3 regions of the uncultured Butyricimonas sp. genome follow, and region 1 is predicted to be linked to each of the others. Evidence: riboswitches for the same ligand, from Rfam matches in the RefSeq annotation. Region 1 holds a riboswitch; each other region holds the start of a gene.
What was found. A riboswitch is a leader RNA that binds a small molecule or an ion and turns the genes downstream of it on or off. The one in region 1 is predicted to bind cobalamin.

Region 1 (8,116 bases):
TTTGAAACGGAACGCCCCGTGTTATTCAAGATAGAGCGTGTATTGACTTACGGGGTGGTATTGCTGCTCAGTATTATTCAGCTCTCTAAACAGATATTTGTCGTGATACGAAGCCGGATGAAGCCGGAAGTTCTTTTTGCCGGGAGTTTCCTGTTTATTATATTGCTGGGAGCGGTATTGTTGAGGTTGCCTAACGCAACCTACGGGGGAATAAGTTTCACGGATGCGCTTTTCACTTCGACGAGTGCCGTGTGCGTGACGGGATTGACGGTGGTCGATACCGGGGGAACGTTCACGTTAATGGGGCAGGTCGTTTTGTTGTTTCTGATTCAAGTCGGTGGTATAGGGGTAATGACCTTCACGAGTTTTTTCGCCATGTCGTTTTTGAGCGGGACCTCTTTTCACGATCAATTGATGATGAAGAACTTGCTGAACGAGGCTTCCCTAAGCGATATATTCAGGACTGTCGTGTACATTGTTTTGACAACGTTTATTATAGAAGGAATAGGTGTCTATCTGGTATATTTGCAGATACAGGATGTTGCGGGAGTCGGGAATAAAATCTTTTTTTCCCTGTTCCATGGGATCTCTGCCTTCTGTAATGCGGGGTTCTCCACTTTACCGGGAAATCTCTACGATCCCTTGATTCGCCACCTGTACGGGTTGCAGATTATTCTGGCGTTTCTGATTATCTTCGGGGGTATCGGGTTCCCGATTTTGTTTAATTACGGGCGTCTTCTGCACTATGGAATCCGGAATCAGATAAAATGTATGTTGGGACTGAATTACAAGGTGGTTCATGAACCCCGTATCGTGAGTACGACAACCCGTATTGTGTTGCCGACAACCTTGGTGTTGCTGGTCGTGGGAACGGGATTGTTCTGGATATTCGAGAATCACAATGCCTTGGAGGGAATGTCTCTGACGGGTAAATTCGCGACCTCGTTCATGGGAGCGGTGACGCCCCGTACGGCGGGTTTCAATAACGTGAATATATCCATTTTGCACCCGACGACAATCTTTCTGACTATCGTGTTGATGTGGATTGGTGCGGCTCCTATGTCCACGGGCGGTGGTATAAAAGTAACTACATTCGTGATCGCGTTGAAGAATATTTGGGCGAATCTCACGGGAAACGATCGGGTAGTGGTAGCGCATCGTCAACTGACCCGGGAGAACGTGAATCGGGCACATTCCGTGATCGTGCTTTCCGTCCTTTGGATTATTCTGGGTACATTCGCTATTATCATCTTGGAACCGACAGCCACGATAACTCAAGCCGTGTTCGAGATCGTTTCCGCCTTGGGTACGGTAGGATTGACCATGGATCTGACTCCGCATCTGAGTGTTGCGGGCAAACTGATCGTCAGCCTCACGATGTTCGTCGGTCGTGTCGGTTTGCTCACCCTTCTGACTTGCTTTATCCGCAGGCAGGAAGTGAAACTGTACACTTATCCGGACGACACGGTAATACTTTAATAATTGAAAATTGAAAGTTGAAAATTGAAAATGATTAGAGTAGGACGTGAATAATAATTTGGACAGATAATATAAATGGAAAAGGTAATGATATATAATAACGAATTGAATCTCGGAAATGGAAAATATGTTTTTTATTTTCAATTTTCAATTCTCAATTTTCAATTATTATGAAGTGTATTGTATTTGGACTGGGAAATTTCGGGCTTGCTCTGTCACAGCGGTTGACAAAGCGGGGGAATGAAGTATTGGGCGTCGATTCGGATATTAGTAAGATCAATTTGTACAAGGAATCGATCACGAACACGGTAGCGTTGGACGTGAAGAATGCCCAAGCGTTGCAGACCTTGCCGTTGCTGGACGTGGATGTAGTGTTCGTGGTATTCGGTAAGGATTTTGGAACCTCGTTATTCGTGATAGCGCTGTTGAAGCAGTTTGGGGTGAAGCGTATCGTAGCCCGTTCCATCTCTCCCGTGCACAAGGTGATTTTAACGTCTATGGGAATCACGGAAATCGTAAACCCCGAGTGGGAATATGCCGATTTCTTTGCCACGAAAGTGGAGTTGGGGACGACAATTGATTCTTATGTGTTGGACGACGACCATTTAATTATCGAGTGGGAAGTACATTCCACTTTCGTGGGACGAAAGTTAGAGGATGCCAATTTCGAGGAAGAGTTCGGGTTAAAGCTGGTAGCGTTAAAGCGTTACGATGCTAAGGCCGGTAAAACGCTGGTCATGGACAATCCTCCTGCCGACCTTGTGTTCACGACAAAAGACGTGTTCGTGCTTTTCGGTCAGCCGAAGAATTTCCGTAAACTCGGGATACAAATTGCCTGATCAATACAGTAGTTTGATCAACTCTTCTACCGTCTCCACGAAAGTGATGGGCGTGGGGCTGCAAATGTAGTCGTCAAGCGGGAATAGCTTGTCATTTTTCACGGCATTGAGGCTATTGATCTCTTTCCATTTGGAAATCTCGTTTTCGCCCACGATGCCCATGCCGACGATGAAAATGATATCCGGGTTTTGGAGAAGAACAAATTCTTTGGATATCATGGCATTGTCGAGGTCTTTGGCGATATTTATCCCACCGGTTTGTTGGATATAGTCGTGCATGAACGATCCGGGCAGGGCGGTATACAACGGGTCGCATCCGATCTCCATGAATACCTTGGGATGTCTGTCGTAAGGAATGTTTTTCTTGGCTTCTTCCAATCGTGTTTTGCACTCCTGCACGGTGCTTTCCGCTTTTGTCTTTTTATTTGATAATTCTCCCAGAATAATGAATTGCTCGCAAATCTCCTCGAAGTTTTTGGGTTGTTCCAGTCGTAGCGTCTTTATACCCATGCGTTCGAGTCCTTCCAGAACTTTAGGCGGAGTAAGTCCTCCGGTGAGAACGATATCGGGACGGAGAGCCACGATTTTCTCCATGTTCACGTTCACTGCGTCAGCCACTACGGGAATAGAATCTGCCGGTTCCGTGATGCAAAAACGGGTGCAGCCCACGATGCTTTCATTTGCACCGAGTAAATACAGGTTTTGCGTGATGGAGGCGGCAAGCGATACGATACGTTTTTGTGAGTATCCGGTGATTGCCGTGATAAATAATATGGATAATAAAATGAACTTCTGCATAATCTTGATATATAAAATGGGTGTGTAAAAGTAATATTATTTCGTTTATTCGTGTATATATTTATCCAGAATATCCCCGTCCCGGAACTCCTGCATGACATAGTGTGTACCTGAGAATTTTTCCTGTAAGTTTTGGATGTCCTCGGGGCTTTGCACTTGCGGGATAACCGTCGTCCGGAACTGGTATTCCAGTCCGGAGGTTTTGATAATCCGGATGGACTCTTGTATCTTTTCCAGCAACGAGGCTGTCATCGTGTAATTTACCTTTCGGTAGCAGGGGAGCGAGAGGGAGGATTTGATATCCATTGCCACGGCATCTATCCATCGTCCTGCAATCAGTTGTTGTAAAATCTCCGGATTCGACCCGTTCGTGTCGAGTTTCACGGGTAACCCGAGAGCTTTTATTTTTTGGATAAACGGGAGCAGGTCTTCGTGCAATGTCGGTTCACCCCCGGATATCACCACCCCATCAAGCCACCCTAATCGTTTATCGAGAAAACCGAATATCTCCTCTTCCTTTAAGTCTTGTGTCTGCCGGAGTAATTCCGGCAGTACAAGAGATGGATTGTGGCAGTAACCGCAGCGAAAATTGCAACCTTTCGTGAATATCACCGCGGATACTTTGCCTTCCCAGTCGATTAGGCTTTGTTTGACAAATCCTCCTATTCGCATAGTACGCTTTCTTTTTCCCGGACGCTCTTGTCAAACAGTTTCCGGTCGTCGAACTCGGCTCGTTTCCCGTTGTTCCATTGGCTCACGGGACGCATGTACCCTACTATCCGGCTGTACACTTCCGAGGAAGCCCCGCAACGCGGACATTTGAAATGTTCTCCCGCGATGTACCCGTGCGAGGGGCATATGCTGAACGAGGGCGAGAGCGTGATATAAGGCAGGCGGAAATTTGCCGTTACCTTACGAATCATGTTTTTAGCCGCTTGTGCGGACGTGCGGTGTTCTCCGGTAAACACGTGGAAAACAGTTCCACCCGTGTACAGCGTTTGTAATTTGTCCTGTTGGTCGAGTGCCTCGTACAGGTCGTCCGTGAAGTTCACGGGCAGATGCGTGGAGTTCGTGTAATAAGGATCGGCACCCTGTTTGAATTGTTCTTGGTTGGCAACGATAATATCGGGATATTCGGCCGTGTCGAGCAAAGCGAATCGGTAAGAGGTACTTTCCGCCGGAGTGGCTTCAAGGTTATAGATATTACCGGTTTCATCTTGGAATTGTGCCAGTATATCCCGCATAAAGTGCATCACTTTTTGCGCGAATTCCATCCCGTCCGGGTGTGAAATAGGAACCCCGAGGAAGTTCATGCAACACTCGTTCATGCCGTTGATACCGATCGTCGAGAAATGGTTTTTCCAGAAACACCCGTAACGCTCTTTCACGTAACGCAGGTAATATTTGGAATAAGGATACAGCCCTTTTTCCGTGTAGCGTTCAATAATTTTGCGCTTGATTTCCAGACTTTCCTTGCTGATTTCCATCAAGTGTTGCAGGCGTTGGAAGAAATTCTCTTCCGATGCGGCTTCATATCCCAAGCGGGGCAGGTTGATTGTGACGACTCCCACCGACCCGGTCAACGGATTTGCGGCAAACAAACCGCCGCCCCGTTTCATGAGTTCCCGTTTATCCAGACGAAGGCGACAACACATACTGCGCACGTCATCCGGCTTCATGTCCGAATTCACGAAATTGGAGAAATAAGGAATACCGTATTTTGCTGTCATTTCCCAGATGCCCTCGTACTCCGGGTTATTCCAGTCAAAGTCCGGGGTAATATTGTACGTCGGGATGGGGAACGAGAACAGGCTGCCGGAAGCATCCCCTTCGCTCATCACTTCGGCGAACGCTTTGTTAAGCATCGTCATTTCGGCTTGGAAATCCCCGTACACCTCTTCTTTGATTTCACCCCCGTGCACGATATGTTCGTTTTTCAAGAAATCGGGTACGACGAGATCCATCGTGATATTGGTAAACGGTGTCTGGAATCCTACACGGGTGGGTACGTTCAAGTTGAACAGGAATTCCTGCAAACATTGTTTCACCTGCTTGTAGTTCAACTTGTCAAAGCGTATGTAGGGGGCGAGGAACGTGTCAAAGTTGGAAAAAGCCTGAGCCCCTGCGGCCTCGCCTTGCATGGTATAGAAGAAATTCACGATTTGTCCGAGAGCCGTGCGAAGGTGCTTTGCCGGGCTGCTTTGCGCTTTCCCCTCCACTCCCCGGAATCCGACGGTAAGTAAATCCTTCAAGTCCCATCCCACGCAATAGACGCTTAGGAATCCCAAGTCGTGGATATGCAACGCCCCGCTTTTGTGCGCTTCCGATACCCGTTCCGGGTAGAGTTGGCTTAGCCAGTAATTGGAGGTGATTTGTGTGGATATATGCTGATTCAATCCTTGCAGCGAGTATGAGGAATTAGCACTTTCTTTTACCCTCCAGTCGCTCAATGACAGGTAATTATCCATTACTTCTATATTTGTCAGTAAGGTCTTCGAGTTTCGGATTTGCTCGTGTTGCTTGCGGTAAAGCAAGTACGTTTTCATCAGTTGCAGGTCGCCGTGCTGGAACAGCACCAGCTCCACGGTGTCCTGTACCTGTTCCACGTGCGGGAGTTCCTTTTCCGGTGTGCTTGCGGCAAGAATTTGCACGACTTTGTCACACAGGGCACGTGCCGTTTTACGATCGGGCTGTCCGATGGCTCTCGTTGCCTTAAAAATAGCTTGTTCAATCTTTTCCGGTTTGAAATCGCAAATTTCCCCGTTGCGTTTCACGATTCTTGAGAACGTGGTTGATGTTTCCATGATTAAAATTTTAATAATTAAAAAAATACTTCGGGGAAAACACGAGAAAAGATCGTGTATGGCAGAGAATTGTCTTTTTCGCTTTTCACCCGAAAGCTCCAATTTATTTGCAATCGGCAGGTCTTCTGACTTACTCTCGCTTTTGAATCTCCTTCCCGTCGACAGCGTGACAGTGGATCATTGATTCAAGCGTTGAATAGAGCTTACAGCTACGGGTATAGTGCGGGATTTTCACCTGCTTCCCTGTTCGTCACCGGAGTGAACCGAATGCATGGCAAATGTATGATAAAATAATTGTATTTCAATAGTGGTTTTCAAATAAAATAATTTTATTGGGATTGATATTTCCTATTGTGTTTATAATAAGTATAATGTGTTTTATTTTTGAAAATTGTGGGTTCAAAAATATGGAACTTGATTGCTTGATGTAGTTTTTTTTCTTTAGGTTTGAATTGATTTGTGTAAAAAAAAGACCGAAAATTTTACTTTTCGGTCTTTTTTATAAGTGTATTATCCTGCTATTGTTTTTCTTAATTATTGGGTGCGGCTTTCAATAATTCCGGTCTGGGATCAACATTGTATTCTGCCGAATTAATCGTGGAGAACGTCCAAGCATCCCAAGAATTATTTGCTAATGAACGTTGATCAACTAGATATTGTGAATAATCAAATCCATCCGGTACTGTTGTTGCGTCAGTCCAGCCTAACCAATAGCTTGCGTAGGCTTCGTACCAGCCGCCCATCCAGAGGTCTTCGGGAGAAGAGGTTTTCATACCGTCTAAATTATCCCCATTCTTTTCTTGATAGATGCCGTTCACGAAGTCCTTTTCTGTTAAAGTGAGAGAAGAATTACTGATTTTAATTTTTCCATCATTATTTCCGTCATACCCGAATCCCTTGATTGTGACTCCCCCGAAATTATTTCCGAGAATAACGTATAAGCGAGTATCTTTTTTTGCGATAGCTTTAACCATATCTATTCCCGTTGCACCGGAAGTCCAACGGTATCCCCATGCCAAGAAATGAATTTCATCATCAGTGGGATTCTCAATATCTGAGGCTGTTACCCATTGGATCGTAAGTGCGGAACGGTTATTTCCCGTTCCTGTCCAGTTTTGGATATCATTAATAGAATTGACGGATTGAAGATTTTCATTTACAACTAAAGGCGTTGTGTTTGTTTTTAAATCTTCCATTTCCGCTAAGATGGATGTATCCTCGTTACAAGAAGCTAAAAAGCCGATAAATAATAAGGCTATGAAAGATTTTGATAATAAATTTCTCATTGTTGTGATTGTTTTAATGATTTACTTGAAGTTATAGGTAAAGAATACATTAGCAGGATAATCCGTGTAATTTGCGTAATCACGACTTATTCTGGCATAATTTTCGCTCTCGGGATTAATGCGGCTGAAATCAAAAATCGTGATATGGTTCGTGTGGCGTTGTGAGCCAATTCCTTTTACCGTGTTTAAAAAGACCTCTCCCGTGATAGGATGAACAGCACAAGTATTATATACCAATGGCTTACTCGCGTAGTTCCCTTCCCAGAAATCAGAAGAAGCGGGAATCCAATTTTTGGCATCAATCATGTATTTTGTTTCATTTGTACTGAAAATGTGACGATAAATTGTTGTGGTCGTGTTGCTGATATATATCGTATCTCCCTTGGCAGTGATGTTCGGTGCGGCAGGTTGCGATGCTCTGATACGCAAAAGTGAGGCTGCTTCACCTTCCAATTGATTTTGTGCTAATATTTCATATGATTTCGGGTCGATTTTATAGATAATACCGCCTTCATCCGAGGCCCAAAGGTTTCCGTCTGTGGCTTTGATTAGCCCGGAAATCTGTTTCTTCCCGAATGCAATTGTATGTGCAACCTCGTTTTTGCCTCGTTCGATAACTATGACCGTGTTTCTTCGTGAGGCAAATAATTTTCCTTCTGCCACAGCCATGGTATTTTTCCGGGCGCCTTGGGTGCCTTTGATTAGAGTCGCTCTGTGATCATTTGCCACTGTTGACGGGTGCATTAGGAAGATGCCGTTCCTATTATCACGTATATAGATATCGTCATCTCCTAATACGGCAATGTGTGTTGGCCAATACGAGAAAGTGGTATCGATTACTTGCACCATCTTTCCCTCGTCTTCATAATAACTCGTGTCTATTCCTAAGATAAAAGGATCATGAAAAGAA
Region 2 (8,116 bases), on a different contig from region 1:
TTTATCACCTTCCTTGATAGCGACATCCAACAAATCATCAATCAATTTAGAAACATGGCACTCGTGTTCATAAACATGCTCGAACACCTCCAACGGCGTCCCCCATGCCGCGGGCACCACATTGATTTGCCCAATCTCGATATTTCCACCGCGTTTAATCACGAAATCAATCATCTCGTAAGCGTGCTCCAATTCCTCTTTAGACTGTGCTTTCATCCATGATGCCATCCCGGGATACCCACTCTGGGCGAAATACACGGACATTGACAAATACAAGTTAGAAGACCACATCTCGGCATTCACCTGAGCGTTAAACGCTTTCACTAAATTCTCTTTCATCATATCTCTTTTATTTAAAGTTTATTCTATTCTCCGAATAAACCCGAACAAAACATATGCCACGCGACGCCCCCTGTCAAAAATACCCGCCGCAGGACAAATTGTCATTCCGAATCCCGTAACGCCATATTCAACAATCGTTCCATCCCGCACTCCCCCCAGTAAAAATGGACGTAACTCGCTATTACATTTTTGTAACGGTAAACAGGTGTATCCACCCTTCCCCCTTTAGCATTGTACACTTCTCCCACGCAAGCCACCTCTTCCGTCCCCGGTTTCACGCGGGAATAATGAAACTCATGCCCCCGAATCGCCTTACCGTTCAAGACCACTTCCCGGTACCCCAGCTTCAACTTCATGGGTTCCATGGTCGCTTCCCGACTCAAAACCCCGACCATGGGATAAGCGACACCATCCGTTCCGGCAATAGATTCACACAAATACATCATTCCCCCACACTCCGCCAGCACACGCCCTCCCGCCTCGCAATAAGCACGAAGAGCCTGTTTCATCTCTTCATTTCCGCTTAATTCGGCAAGAAACAACTCGGGATACCCGCCCGGCAAATAAATCAAATCGGCTTCCGGCAACACGGTATCATGCAACGGGCTAAAAAACACGACCTCCCCCTCACGCTCCAAAGCCCCGATATTCTCCCGGTACATGAAATTAAAAGCCTCATCCCGCGCAACCGCAATCTTCATCTCTCCCCGTTCCGCGTCCCCGTTCACGCCACATGCCGGGAAATCCGTCGTACAAATCTCCAGCAACCGCTCCACGTTCACGGTTTTAGCCATCACCTCCGCCACCCGATTGGCAAACTCGTCAAAACAGCAACTCCCGTCAATCGACAACCCCAAATGACGGGAAGGAATCACAATCCCTTCATCCTTGGGGATATACCCCAGCGCTTCAATCCCGACATCCTCGCAAGCCCCCCGCAAGTAAGCGTAATGCGACTCCGACGCCACGAAATTAAAGATAGCCCCGACAACACGAATCCCCGGGTAAAAATGCTTGAACCCGTGTAACACGGGCGCCACGGAATAAGCCGTCGACTTGGCGTTCACCACCAGCACCACGGGAATCCCCAGCAACCCGGCAATCTCGGCACTACTTCCCCTCATCTTGTCATACCCGTCAAACAATCCCATGACTCCCTCCGTCACGCAGGCATCAGCCCCCGTCCCGTAACGGGAATAGATTTGCCGCACGTGTTCCGCCGAAGCCATAAAAGTATCCAGATTGACAGCCTCCTCCCCGGCAGCCATCGCGTGATGTTTCGTGTCAATATAATCCGGTCCGCATTTAAAGGGTTGTACTTTCATTCCCTTGTTCCTCAACAATCGCAACAAACCCAACGTGAAAGTAGTCTTCCCGCTTCCCGAAGTCGCCGCACCTATCAATACCTGTGGTTTACGCATTTGTTCATGTTTAAATCCCTAATTTCTTTCTGATATCCTTTGGTATCGCATTCTTGTGCACCAGAATATCCATCGTCTTCAACGCCATATAAGGATAAGAGGCATAGAAATACCCGCCGAATCGATTGTACTTGTTCCACGAGTTCTTCACGATAAAATAAGGTGTACCGTTCTGGTCCATCGCCTTGCCGATAACGTGCATACCATGGTCGTCGGTCGTCAAGTAACGGTCGAACTCTTCCTGCCGCATCTCTTGGGTAATCTTTTTCTCGGGAGCCGGAGCCAGCTTGAAAGCATCCAACGTCTGTTGTTCTTTAGGCAATTTCTCCCATTTGGCAATTTCAGCCCCGGTCATCTCTCTCGTGTCGGTCGAGGGCACCACCGCCACCCCGGCATCCTTCGTTGCAAATCCTTTCTCACTCACGTCAGCACCCCAAACGAAAGTGTACCCGTTATCAATCGCACTCTCCATCACCCGCATCAACTCGTTGAGCGGGATATTGTAAGCCTTATCCCACGACCAATTGTCTTCCACCTCCAAGGCAAACTCCGTGTAAAAAGGATGGTGCGTGAACGAGGTCAGATTCACGTAATCGTCCATGTTCAACCCCACCACCTCGTCGGCAAAAGTCCGGGGTGTGTACTCTTTTCCCTTGTACTCGAACTTCTCGGGCTCTTCACCAAGATAAACGTCCAAAATTGCATCAAACCCTTTCTTCCAAGCCGTACTCAAACGTTTATTTCTATTCTCGACCACCGCTTCCACGTACGCTTTCAACACGGCGTCAATCTCCCCGAACACATGATTCGGCTCCCCGTAATTCAAACCCTTGAACACCTCAAGAGGCACAATCCCGTACTTCTTCGCCATGTTAATTACATCCGACGAAGCACCACCCACGGCAAAATTCAACACGCCATGCAAACGCACGTACTTCTCCGCCTTGTCACTGTAAGCATGTTTCACGAAATAAATAGCCGAAAGATTAACCGAATCTTTTCCCTGTCGCATCATCTCCGACTCCAGAAAAGAAGCCGTAGACCACGACCAACAAGTCCCGGCACGGAACTGATCTTTCACGGAAGTAGCGGGCAATCTCTTAATGTCCGTAAACTTATACCCTTCAGGTTTCACGGTATCCTGCTTCACCGTATCTTGCGCACAAACACCTGCACAGGCAGCAAAGACCAAAACAAATAAAAACAATACAAACTTTTTCATATTCTTATATTATAATGACTATTCTATTTTTTGACAAAAGTAGCCAATAAGTCTGCATTCTGACGTCTACCCCGCAAAATATTTCCACAGATTTCATAAACAACAAATTAGCAGGTTACAAATCAAATACTAACTTGTAACCTGCCAACTTGTAACCTGCCAACCTGTAACTTTCGCCTTCGGCGAAACTAAAAAGTATATGACACGGATGCCTGATAATTCCGGGGTTTTCCCAGTACAGTTGTTTTCTCGAAATACTCCTTGTCAAACAAATTATTAATATTCAAAGCCAGATTCACATGCCCTTTAATCGTGTAATATATTCCCGCATCCATCAGCCACAACGCCGGAGTGTAAATTCGTTCCTTGATATCGGAGAACACCTTATCCTTGAAATTTCCGCTTAATTGGAACGACAAGTTCTTCAACACCCCCGTGGGAATCGTGTAATCGGCATACGCGTAAAAAGTTGTACGAGGCACACCTGTTTCACGCACATTCTTATTTTCTTCCTTGTATTTCGAGAATCGTCCACTCTCCGCTATCTGTCGCAAACGATATTCCGCCCAACTCAATCCCGTCGTAAACCGAAGCGTCGGAAGAGGACGAACCACAATCTCAAAATCAAATCCCTTTGACATACCTCGACCTACTTGCCCTTGAATATTCTTCGTCACGGTACTGCCGTCGACCACTACAGTAGTATCTCCCAAACTCTTCACGATATTATAGCGACTCGTGTAGAAAATCGAAGCGTTGACATCCACCCATTCATTCAACGTGTAATGCCCCCCGACTTCTGCCGAAATTCCTTTCTCCGGCTTAAACACTTCTCCGCCATCCGTGTCGGGATTGAACTCGTTCCCCTTTCTATCCAAATACATAATATCCGGATTATAGAACTTCACCACCGGATTGAAGAAAGAAGAAGCGGAAGCATAAAATGACAATTCCGGCACCGGGAAATACACCACTCCCGCCCGATACGTGAAAGCGGAAGTCTTCACTTTATTCCATTCCGAACGGTTCTCCTTCTTGTAGTCCTGTTTCCCGTCCAAAACCTTTGCTGTTGCCGTTTTATAGTTATAAAAATCCACGCGTCCGGACAACATCGCCTTCCATTGGTCGCTAAATTCCATCACATCATGCAAATACACGGCATGCGTTCTATCGGTTTTCAGACTTGCAGCTGAAATTTTGGAATCCCACCAGCCTTGTACCAACTGCGGATTCTTCAATGCCAACACAGCACCCAATCCGGGTCCCCACAAATCATCACTCCCGTACCCGTTATACTGTACAAAATCAAACGCGAAATACGACCACCCCAATGTATAATGGTGTTTCACGAATCCGGTCTCCACGTTACCTGTCAATTCCAGCACATTACTCAATTGTTTATGATCCGGGTTAAAGTTCAACGGTTTATTTCGCACCACAGAATCCAGATTTATATAGGTCGTTTTACCTTTCGAGGTATAATACCATTTATAAATAGATTCCTCCGAAGTCCGGTACCCCAATCCTTCCACGCAGCAATAATCCAAATCGCTATGGAAATAAGTAAACCTCTCTCGCAATGTCATGTTCTCGGATATCACGTGAGTGTACCGTGCCGTCACGTCCCATACTTTACGCTTCATCCGATTATTCGCGTAATCATTATATATCTCGTGATAATCGGCATAAGGATGCCGTTCTCCGCTCTTCATAAAAGGCTCGGCATCCTTACCGACTTCGTACACATCATAACGCACGGTCGGTGCGGCCCCTATTTCAGTCGTGTACTTATCATCCGCGTAACTGCCACTCACTTCCAATCTCCCTACTTTGCCGACATTCGCGCCTAAAACCCCATAAAGGGAGAATCTATTCGCGTTCGTGCGCCGGTAACCGTCGCCCGTGGAATAATGGATATTCGCCCGGTAATCAAGCGGTCCCGCCAACTTTCCCCCGAAACCCAATGTAGCCCGTTTTTCTTCCCAACTACCATAACTAATCCGGGCATTAGCTGAAAAATCCGGTGTTACCTTCTTGCGCACGATGTTCAAAACCCCTCCCATGGCAGAATGTCCCGCCAACACCGAAGCGGGTCCCTTTATCAATTCGATGGATTCCACGGATGACAAGTCCCCGTAAGGAACATTCTGGCTAACCGTTCGCTCATCCCGCATCCCATCAATCATGATAAGCGCGCTCCCTTGTCCCCGGATAGAGAATCGTTGGAACGCCCCCAGTTGATTTGTCTTGTGAATAATCCCGGGCAAAAACTTCACGGCATCTTCCAGATTCACGATACCTTTACGCTCCAACATCTGCCCGGAAAGTTTACTTACCGTTATCGGGACAAAGCGCAACGGTACATCCAACCCCAACAAATCGATACGTTTTCTTTTTTCAAGCACACTTACTTCATCGATACGAAAAATCGTATCCGTGATACTTTTCTTTTTGCGCTTGTCTTTATCCTCGGCGAAAAGCGAGCCGACACACGCGAACAGCAATACTGCCAATACAACAACTTTTTTCATACAAACTATATATTAATAATGAATAAAGCATTATTAACATAGTCTTTAGGGTAACATGAGTTTCAAGGTAAAATCCATATTTTTCCTCTCGCTTTTTCTCCCGAAAGCTATGGTTATCATCGTTCGGCAGGTCTTCTGACTTGTTCCGGATTTTGTTGCCTTCCCAGTTATTACACCAGTGACATTTGAAGTACAAAATCCCTTGTAAAGGAACTTACAGCTGCGGGTACAGTCCCGGATTCACACCGGATTCCCTATTAAGCGTCGCCTTCATGAGCGAAGGTTCCGCACCAAAACGGGGGCAAAAGTAATATATTTTTCAATACTATTCATCTCAACCGGACTTTTTATTGCCCGAAGAAATCCCATCCCAATAATACCCTTATACTACCCTTATCATCTCTCCGCTCCGCTTCCCCTCCCGTTCATCCCTTTTCCAACATCGCCGGGGAACGGCGTTGGAAAAGCGGGCCACTAGAGTTGAAAGCGGGATAAGGCAGGAATAGGGTATTATTAGGGTGGTTTTACCGCAGGTCATCCTCGAATACAAGACTCGGGGCGGGTATTGTAACTTTCATAATTTTATTTATTTTTGTTACATCCAATTTTTTATAAATATAAATAATACACCATCTTCTATGCGGCGATACAGGCAGAACATCAACAACATGAATATACATAAAATCACAATAGGCATCGCAATAGTTTTGCTTCCAGTACTCTACCGACTCGACCACTGCTTCACGGGGCTTTCGGCTGCTTTTTTTTCGCTCGTGCTCTTTTCCCTCGCACTAATCCCATACCTCCTCTCCCGGGAAAGCTACTCGTGGAGGAAAAACGACACGCTCGTCGGGTTGTTGCTTTGCTGGACACTTATCCGTTACTTCACCTCTCCCGTTCTCGATGATACTTTTATCCTTTTCGACTGGCTCGCCGCGGTTATCGCATACACGTGGGCAAGAAACTCGTCTGCCGCCGACACGATCTTTCCCGCCTTATTCGTCGGCGGCATCGTTCAATCCGCGTGGGGGATACTGCAATTCTCGGGCAACATCCCTTCTTATCATGCGTATTTCGGGCAAACGGGCAGTTTCAACACTCCCGCTCTATGGGGAATCTATTTAGCCATGGCGATTTTCGGCGGGATACGCCTGCTCGGGACACAAACAAGAAAGGGATATAAAATGCTCGTGCTCGCCGGAATGGCATTCGTGTCCGCCGGGATGATTCTGGCGCACTCGAGGGCAGCGTGGGTGGCTTTGGCGTGCGGGCTGGCATGGACATTCCTGAAACCCGCGAAAAAGCCCACGGGCAAGAAGTGGAACAAAAAAGCGGTGCTCACGACCGTGGCACTCTTGCTACTCGCAGCACTCGCACTCTGGGGCGTCTACCTGATTCGACCGGATTCCGCAAAAGGGAGATTGCTCGTGTACGGAGTTTCCCTCTTCATGCTCGGGGACGCCCCGTGGTTCGGGCACGGCATCGCTTCCTTCGCCGCCGAATACATGCCCTATCAAGCCGAGTGGTTCCTGCACCACCCCGCATCAAGTTTCGCCCGGGTGGCGGGCAACAATCATTTCGCTTTCAATGAATGCCTCAAAATAGCTTGTGAACAAGGTATTATCGGGCTGGCGTTATTCTGCCTGCTCGTGTTTTGCAGCATCCGACACGTGAATGGCGCAACACGGTATCATGCCGGGTTAGTGGTCATCATCTTTATTTTCGGAATGTTCGGCTACCCGTTCGAGGACACTTCCATCACGTGCGTTTTTTATGTCGCGGCGGCAAGCATCGCCGGGCACACGCAAGTCGTCGGGCGAGTCACGAGCGTGCCCCGGTGGGTAAGATATTCAGTTGGAACCGTGCTATTAGCGTGCCTCCTCGTGACTGGGGCGGAATACCGATACAGAAAAATTGTAGAAACCGATTTACAGGAAGCGGGGCAAGAGCGGGAATCCATCCTTCCCCCCTGTTTCGCAGAGTACTACCGTGCGCTGTATGCCTCACCGGATTTCGTGCTACGCTACGCAGAAGAACTCTACACGAGAGAACTCTACCGGGAAGCCCTCCCCGTGCTGAAGCAGGCTCGCCGCTTACAATGCAACGAACTGATTTTAATCTCGCTAGGCGAGTGTTACCGGCACGAGGGCGAGCACGACAAGGCAATAGAGGCATTCTCGCTGGCATCACGCATGACCCCGGCGTATATCCTTCCCTGTTTCCACCTGTTTTCCCTTTACCGGGAAACGGGAGAAGAGGAAAAGGCTCGCCAAGTGGCAGCGGAAGCCCTGTCCATGCAAGTGAAAATCGTCAACACCACGGTATTGCGGGCGAAACACACGATGAGAACTTATTTAAATGAAACAGAGAAAGGAGGTGAAAAATAAACAGAAAAGAGATAACACGAGAAAAACGAGGTAATACAATTATTGTACAAACATTTAAAGTAAAACAAATCTATGAGAAAAATGAAATTATTCTCCCTGGGGATTGCTTTATTCAGCTTATTTTGTTATTCTTGCATGGATGACAGGCTTGAACCCATTCCCAGAGAGGAACTGCAAGCTATCCCGTTTAGCGTCAATGACGCCAGAGAGTTC
Region 3 (8,116 bases), 100 kb from region 1:
CCATGACATCCGGCTTATCGTGGATGCCGCACACCCCTTCGCCTCCCAACTGCACGCCAATATAGCCGCCGTATCCGAACGCTTGGACATCCCCGTCATCCGCCTCGAGCGCCTCTATCCCGAGCGGGACGAATCGCTCGTCTGGTGCGACTCGTTCGACGATGCCATAGATTACCTTGAACACCACCACATCCACAACTTACTCGCCCTTACCGGGGTACAAACCATCGACAAGATGCGCCGCTATTGGGAAAAGACGCCTTGCTGGTTCCGCGTACTCGACCGGGAACAATCACTCGACCTTGCACTTCGGGCAGGCTTCCCCCGGGAAAGATTACTCTTCTGGCAGGACAAACAGGACGAGGCGGCTCTATTCCGGGAGATTCAACCGGACGCCATCATCACCAAAGAGAGCGGTGAATCGGGCTTCTACACCGAAAAAATTACAGCGGCAAAAGCCATCGGCATCCCCGTACTCGTCATTCGCCGTCCCGCGTTACCCGAAAGTTTTTACACCGTAAACGGGGAACACGGGCTACGCTACCGGGTGGAACGACTCGTGCTGGGATTCTTCCCCCTGCGAAGCGGATTCACGACAGGCTCCTGCGCCACAGCCGCCACGGTAGCCGCCCTGCAAGGACTCCTCACGGGCGAACCGCAACAGCAATCGACAATCACCCTCCCCAACGGTGAAACAATCACCTTTCCCGTTGCCTCCTGCACGTTTGCCCCGAACTCCTGCACTTGCGGCATTACCAAAGACGCGGGAGATGACCCGGACGTCACGAACGGCTACACGATATACGCGGAAGTTACTCCGTCCGCCACTCCCGGCGTCCATTTTCTACAAGGCGAAGGAGTCGGCACCGTCACGCTTCCCGGTTTGGGTATCCCCGTGGGGGAACCAGCCATCAACACCACACCCCGTGCCATGATGACCCGGGAAGCGGAACGTCTGCTCCGGGAGCATAAGGATATACCCGGCATCAACATCCGTATCTCCGTACCCGGCGGCAGGGAACTCGCCACCAAGACATTCAACCCCCGCCTCGGCATCACGGGCGGTATTTCCATCATCGGCACCTCCGGAGTAGTACGCCCTTTCTCCTCGGAAGCCTTCGTCAACAGCATCCGCAAAGAAATACAGGTAGCCAAAGCCCTTGGCTGTAACCACATCGTCATCAACTCCGGCGCCAAGAGCGAAAAGACACTCCGTTCCCGCTTCCCCGAACTACCCGACCAAGCCTTTATCCACTACGGCAACTTCATCGGCGAAACCCTCAAACTGGCAGAAACCGAGTCCATCCCCTCCGTCACCATGGGCATCATGATAGGCAAAGCCGTCAAACTCGCCGAGGGCAACCTCGACACGCATAGCAAACACGTCGTGATGAACAAAGCCTTCATCACCCGCCTCGCCGCCGAAAGCCAATGCCCCCCTTCATCCATAGCCCGCATTGCCGACATCACCCTCGCCCGCGAACTATGGGACATCTTCGCCCACACCCCCGCTTTCTTCGATACCCTCGTGCAGCATTGCTACACCCACTGCCTTCCCCTGCTCTCGCGGACACGTTTAGAGATTATTCTTATTCCGGAAGAATAAGTCCGTCAAAAGATTAAGCAATCAGCAACGAGGACAGGGCGAAAAGCGTTTTGACGCATTTGCCCTGTAACGAGAAAATCGAGTGATTAGATTATCAAAATAATTGCGTATCTTTGCCGAAAATAAATTAGAATGAAAGACACAAAAGAATCCATCATCAATCAACTTTCACCCTATCTATTCTGGGATATAGATAAGGCAACTCTTGATATGGATACTCACCGTGCCTACATTATTAAACGTGTTCTTGAATACGGTCAACTGGAAGATTGGCACGCCATTCTCGCTTATTACACGCAACCGGTCATCATCGAAGTAATCAAAAATGTCCGGGAGTTAGACCCACGGGCTCTTGCCTACATTGCCACGATAACAAATACTCCAATACACCAATTCAAATGTTACACCACACGACAATCGAACCCCACACACTGGAACTTTTAAAAACACATTTACAAAAACAGACATGAAAAACAAAACCAAAATTACTCGGGAAGACTACTTGAAAGCAACGAGGAAAGCCCGAAGGGAAGAAGAGATACGGGAGCATCTCCATCCCGTGAACATCAGCAGGGTTCACAAATCAAAGAAAGTTTACAACCGCAAAAGAAGCAAGGCGGCCCTGAATAAGGAGCTGCCTTATTTTTTACCCTTCCGGCAAGACAGCAGGCATAGCGCTTAACAACTCTTCAATCGTCTGCACCTCTATCACGGGCTTTCCCGGCACGTTAATCTTGAAACCCGAAGTTGTCAAATCACCCGTTTCCACGTACACCTCCGACTCCACGTTCCGGTTTGCCAACATTCCGTTACGCTGCAACGCCTTCCGCACCATGGCATACTTTTGCCCGTGTCCCTGTAAGCGCACACGCGAAGTATATTGATTCTCTATCCGAAACAACCCTGTTTCCATATCAAAAACAATCCCCTTACGGGCAAAAAAACTACTCAAATGTCCCTCCAACGCCAAATCTTCCGGTGTGCCTATCGTGATGCCGTGTTGCTTATCCATCAGCCATATCTTGTCAGCAATCTGCAAGGCGAGTTCCAAATCATGCGTCGAAAGAAATATAGTCTTCCCGGTTTCCCGTGTCAACCGGTGAAGCAACTGCATAATCTCCACCTTACTCGGGAAATCCAAAAATGCCGTCGGCTCATCCAAAAATATCACGGGTGTCTGTTGTGCCAACGCTTTCGCTATCATCACCTTCTGCCGCTCCCCGTCACTCAGCGTGTGTACCATACGGGAAGCCAGATTCTCAATCTTCACCAGCGCTATCGACTCCTCCACTATCCGGCTGTCCTCCTTGTCAAGCGTTCCCCAGAAACCGGTATACGGACTTCTTCCCATCCCTATCAACTCCCGGGCACTCATATTGCGCACGTCGCATTTCTCGGTCAGCACTACACCTATCGTCTTCGACAACTCCTTGTCTGAATAAGTACCGAGCTCCCGCCCCATAATAAAAATCTCCCCTCCCAACTTCGGTTGAAACGCCGACAAGGTGCGCAAAAGCGTGGACTTCCCCACTCCATTCGCCCCCAAAAGACAAGTCAACTCCCCCTCGTTTATCTCCGTGCAAATCCCTTGAGCCACCACCTTCGTGTCGCTCTTACTCTTGTACCCGATAGAAAGATTTACCAAACGAACCATAACCCAAATTTAAAATCACAAATCGTAAATCATAAATCGCAAATTATTAAATTTCCACCTCATTCCTCTTCCGCTTCCCGAACAACACCGACGCCACCACCGGCGCCCCGACCAATGCCGTCACCGAATTCACGGGCAAAGCCCCCTCGAACCCCGGCAAACGGGCTATCAAATTACAAAGCAACGCCAGCGAAGCCCCCACCAGCATCGAGGTCGGCATCAATACCCGGTGGTCTGAAGTCTGGAATATCGCGCGACACAAGTGAGGCACCGCCAACCCCAAAAAGATAATCGGACCGCAATAAGCCGTAACAATCGCCGTCAACACCCCGGAGCAAGTAATCACCCACACCCGGGCACGATTGATATTCAATCCCAGATTACGGGCGTACCCGTCCCCCAGCATCAACAGATTCAACGACTTAATCAACAAAAAAGACAGCGGGATAATCACCGCCATAATCGTCACGAACAACATCATCTGGTTCCCCGAAACCCGGGCGAAACTACCTAATCCCCAAATCACGTACGCCTTGATATCCTCCTCCACGCTGAAAAACTTCAGTACCCCGATAACGGCATTCGCGATATACCCTATCATCACCCCGATAATCAAGAGAGTAACACTCCCCCGTATCTTCCGGGAAGCGAAAACGATTAATCCCATCACGGACAACGCCCCCGCGATAGCCGCGACAGACAGCGCCACCTCCCCGATAAATCCCAGACGACTCAAGGCCACTCCCCCCAGTTTACCGGCCGACGCCGCCACGAAAGCCACCCCCAGACTCGCCCCCGAACTGATACCCAGCACGGAAGGTCCCGCCAACGGATTACGGAAAATAGACTGCATCTGCAACCCGCTGATAGAAAGTCCCGCACCCGCCACCAACGCCGTCAACGCTTGCGGCAACCGGGACTTCAAAATTATATTCTGCCAAGCCACCGGTTCATCCCCGCTACCCGTCAGCACGTTCCAAACCGAGGAAAACGGGATAGACACCGAGCCCAACAACATATTCAATAACAAAAACACCACAATAGACACCGTGATAAAAAACATCCATATCGTATTTCTCCCTCGTCCCATGCACTCTTATTTATTAAGCAAATCGTAATACACCGGTTCATGGTCGGGCAACACACCCGGGTGAAACACCCGAATCATATCGGCAAGCACCACCTCCGGTTCAGCGGGCATACTCTCGTAAAACGGCTTCTCCCGCATGTTACAATAAATGACACGTTTATCCTTAAAAGCCTTGAAATCAGCGTAACGCTCGTCTTGCGCCTTCAATGCGGCATAACAATACTCCCCGGCAAAACTATTCGCGATTCTCCAGTAGTCGGCACTCTCCGCCTGATTGTACACCGTCTCGAAATCCAACGTCACCCCACCCGAACGGGGGTCGTCTTTCAAGAAATAATCCGCCCCCGCATCATGGAAAAGCTGTGCCAGAAAACTCTTCCCCCCCACGGCATACCACACCCCGCCCCTCAACTCCCCGCTAAACACCACGGGACGGCGTTCCACGTCACCAACCATCGCTTTCAACGAATTATACCGATTCTCTATCCGGTCAAATTCCAATCCCGCCTTATCCTCCATTCCCAGCAACAACCCCACAAACTTAATCCATTCCGCCTGCCCGAGAGGAGTCATCTCCTTGTACCCGAGATGCGGCACCAGAGGAATCCCGATATCTTTCACAGCATCATACCCCCCGCGTTTAAAAGGCGAAATCAACATCAGGTCGGGATTCAGGCTCATGATAATCTCGTTATCAAAATTCCCCTCTATCCCGATACGGCGAGTCTTCCCCTCGTCCACCTGCTTCTGCATCTCCCCGTTAAAAAGAAAACGGGTACTCGTGATACCCACCACCCGGTCCGTCGCGTCCAGTTTGATAAAATTAGACAACTGCAAAGAAGTCATGCACACCACGCTCCGCACCGGAACCTCCACCACGGGCACCCCCGCCGGGGGTTGCACCTTCTTCCCCCGGGGAATCAAAGCGTACTGGTAACACGTGTGGCTACTCTCCTGCGGGTCTTTGACATTCAACACGGCATACCCGTCCCGGTACTCCAACCAAAACCCTTTAGCGTACTTAATCCGAACCCGGGGAATCGAATCGCTCCCCGCCTGAACGGTCTGTTTCTCGACCGACTTCTTACTCGTTTTCGACTTGCAGCAACAAAACACTCCGCAAGCACACAAAATACACAATAAACGTACTAATCCATTCATCTCTTTTCCTCCGAAAGTATTAATCATTCGTGTCATCTGGCAGGTTTTCTGGCTTGTCATCTTTTCTCCTTCCCGGATTCCAATCCAGTGGTTTTATAGAAAAAATCTGCCCACCTTCGAGGCAGGAAACGACTTTACAGCTGCGGGGACAGCCCCGGAATTTCACCGGATTCCCTTTTCTTCCAACACGGAAGCACCAAGACGCCTGCAAATATATAAATATTATTTTGAGCGTATCCGTTTTTTAACGACTTTTGCACCCGGAATCAGTTCAAAAGGTCCATAAAGTCCATAAGGTCCATAAAGTCGTAAAGTCCCAAACACCAGAAACATCACGACAACTTCGAGAACTGACCTTATGGACCTTATAGACTTTACGGACTTTATAGACTTAATAGACTATGAAAGTAATCAGCATCTCCCTCGGTCCGGGCGATCCGGAGTTAATAACGGTCAAGGCATTAAAAGCCTTGCAGGAAGTTGACGTAATCTATTGCCCCGGCACGAAAAGCAAAGAAGGGACTTTCAAATCGTACTCCCGGGACATCATCCTGTCCCTACCCGTCGAGGCTAATAAAATCCGAATCTTCCACGTCCCGATGTCCAAAGACCGCACGTTTGCCAACCGGGCTTACGACGAGCTCTGCCTCGAAATCGCCGCACGGGTTGCCGAGGGGAAAACAGTTGCCGTCACAGCCGAAGGCGATTCCGGCTTCTACTCTTCCGGCAACTACATGTTCGAGAAACTCGCCTCCATGCACATCCCCACCTCCGTCATTGCCGGAGTACCCGCGTTCATCGCCGCGGGAGCGGTATCGGGACTTCATATCGTGAAACAGGAAGAAAAACTCGTCGTCCTGCCGGGCAAAACAACACCGGAAGAACTTCACGAGCTCACCACCACGAACCACGTTATCGTCATCATGAAATTATCGCAATGCACCGATACCGTCCACGAATTCATCCGTCAACACCCGGATGCCGAATACCACTATTACCAAAACGTGGGTACCGCGAACGAACAACATGAAACCGACCGGAACGCCCTCGTGGAAATCGAATTCCCTTACTTTTCCCTAATGATTATACGACCTGCCAAAAGAATCTCTGTCGGCTAACCCAACAATTGGCACAAATATTGCGTACAAGGAAATCACGAGATGAATGATTGTTTAATCTATGCTAATTTAACTTTATCAATCTGAAATGATTCGACATACACTATATATCGCGTTATTATGCGTCCTGTCGCTTTCCGCCACCGGGCAAGACACGGTCACCGTTGACACCACACCCGTGAAGACCGGATTCTTCCATCGGTTCTACCGTTATTTCGCGGACGCCAACAAAGAGAAAGCCGAAAAGCGATTCGACTTCTCTATTATCGGGGGACCGCATTTTTCGAGCGACACCAAACTGGGGCTCGGACTCGTGGCATCCGGGCTGTACCGTATCGACCGGCACGACAAAACCATATCCCCCTCCAACGTCGCCATCTACGGGGACATCACCACCACGGGTTTCTACCTGCTGGGAATCCGGAACAATAGCATCTTCCCGCGTGACCGTTTCCGGCTCAACGCCAACATGTACTTTTTCTCCTTCCCCAGCGAATTCTGGGGCATCGGTTATGAAGCCGGCAGACATGAAGACCGCAACACCGAATATAAACGACTGGAACAACAAGTCAAACTAGAACTCCTGTGGCGTCTGGCACCCAACCTCTACGTGGGTCCCAACCTCATGTTCCGCAACGTGAATGCGAAAGATTTCGACGACATCAGCTTCCTCAACGGGGCACCCAAGAACGTCACCACCTTCGGGCCCGGAATCATCATCTCGTATGACTCGAGAGATTTTATCCCGAACCCTTACAAGGGAATCTACGTACAACTGGAGCAACAGTTCTTTCCCGGCTTCCTCGGTAACGATCAGGATTTCAAGCGTACCAGCTTCGACTTCCGGTACTATCACAAAGCGTGGAAAGGAGCTATCGTTGCCACGCAATTACAAGGAATATTCAACTACGGGGACACCCCGTGGAGTATGGTTGCCCTGATGGGCGGTTCGTACAGCATGAGAGGTTACTACGAGGGACGCTACCGGGACAATGACCTGATACAGGCGCAAGTAGAACTCCGTCAAAAAATATACAACCGCCACGGCATAACCGCGTGGGCAGGTGCCGGAAACGTGTTTCCGGACATGGACAAGTTTAAATGGAGCCACACCCTGCCCACTTATGGCATCGGCTACCGTTGGGAATTTAAAAACAGAATTAACGTAAGATTGGATTATGGTATCGGCAAAGGCGTCAAAGCATTCTACTTCAATATTAACGAGGCTTTCTAAAGGACTTGTCAACTTCGTGAAAAAGAGCAAAACCCTGTTCTGGCTCTTCATCGTGTTGAACCTTGTCCCCAACTTCTGCCTGATATTCACGGAACCTCTCTCCGCGATCGGGAAGATCATCCTGATTCTTGTTCCCTTGAGCATCTACATGATCGTCTTCTCGCTCTTCAAACGGGCGGGACTCATGCAACTCATACTCATCCCCGTGCTTATCCTGCACGCGTTCCAACTCGTGCTATTCTACCTCTTCGGG

Region 2: another riboswitch for cobalamin. It lies ahead of Q5866_RS11350 (TonB-dependent siderophore receptor); the one in region 1 lies ahead of Q5866_RS03895 (ribonucleoside triphosphate reductase).
Region 3: another riboswitch for cobalamin. It lies ahead of Q5866_RS03475 (ABC transporter substrate-binding protein); the one in region 1 lies ahead of Q5866_RS03895 (ribonucleoside triphosphate reductase).

What each region holds. Positions count from the first base shown of each region.
Region 1 is NZ_CAUFYA010000005.1:118,414-126,529, reverse strand. It holds gene Q5866_RS03915 (TrkH family potassium uptake protein) at 1-1,479, shown strand, start outside; gene Q5866_RS03910 (TrkA family potassium uptake protein) at 1,650-2,318, shown strand; gene Q5866_RS03905 (ABC transporter substrate-binding protein) at 2,319-3,116, opposite strand; gene Q5866_RS03900 (anaerobic ribonucleoside-triphosphate reductase activating protein) at 3,162-3,788, opposite strand; gene Q5866_RS03895 (ribonucleoside triphosphate reductase) at 3,779-5,920, opposite strand; cobalamin riboswitch at 6,018-6,203, opposite strand; gene Q5866_RS03890 (hypothetical protein) at 6,451-7,206, opposite strand; gene Q5866_RS03885 (DUF5074 domain-containing protein) at 7,228-8,116, opposite strand, start outside.
Region 2 is NZ_CAUFYA010000023.1:69,242-77,357, forward strand. It holds gene Q5866_RS11335 (ferritin) at 1-342, opposite strand, end outside; gene Q5866_RS11340 (cobyrinate a,c-diamide synthase) at 444-1,763, opposite strand; gene Q5866_RS11345 (aminopeptidase C) at 1,774-2,985, opposite strand; gene Q5866_RS11350 (TonB-dependent siderophore receptor) at 3,174-5,516, opposite strand; cobalamin riboswitch at 5,624-5,826, opposite strand; gene Q5866_RS11355 (O-antigen ligase family protein) at 6,185-7,903, shown strand; partial or broken gene Q5866_RS11360 (hypothetical protein) at 7,976-8,116, shown strand, end outside.
Region 3 is NZ_CAUFYA010000005.1:13,524-21,639, forward strand. It holds gene cbiD (cobalt-precorrin-5B (C(1))-methyltransferase CbiD) at 1-1,606, shown strand, start outside; gene Q5866_RS03455 (hypothetical protein) at 1,739-2,050, shown strand; gene Q5866_RS03460 (hypothetical protein) at 2,073-2,288, shown strand; gene Q5866_RS03465 (ABC transporter ATP-binding protein) at 2,253-3,260, opposite strand; gene Q5866_RS03470 (iron ABC transporter permease) at 3,307-4,350, opposite strand; gene Q5866_RS03475 (ABC transporter substrate-binding protein) at 4,357-5,511, opposite strand; cobalamin riboswitch at 5,532-5,727, opposite strand; gene cobI (precorrin-2 C(20)-methyltransferase) at 5,913-6,629, shown strand; gene Q5866_RS03485 (BamA/TamA family outer membrane protein) at 6,718-7,863, shown strand; gene Q5866_RS03490 (lipid A phosphoethanolamine transferase) at 7,880-8,116, shown strand, end outside.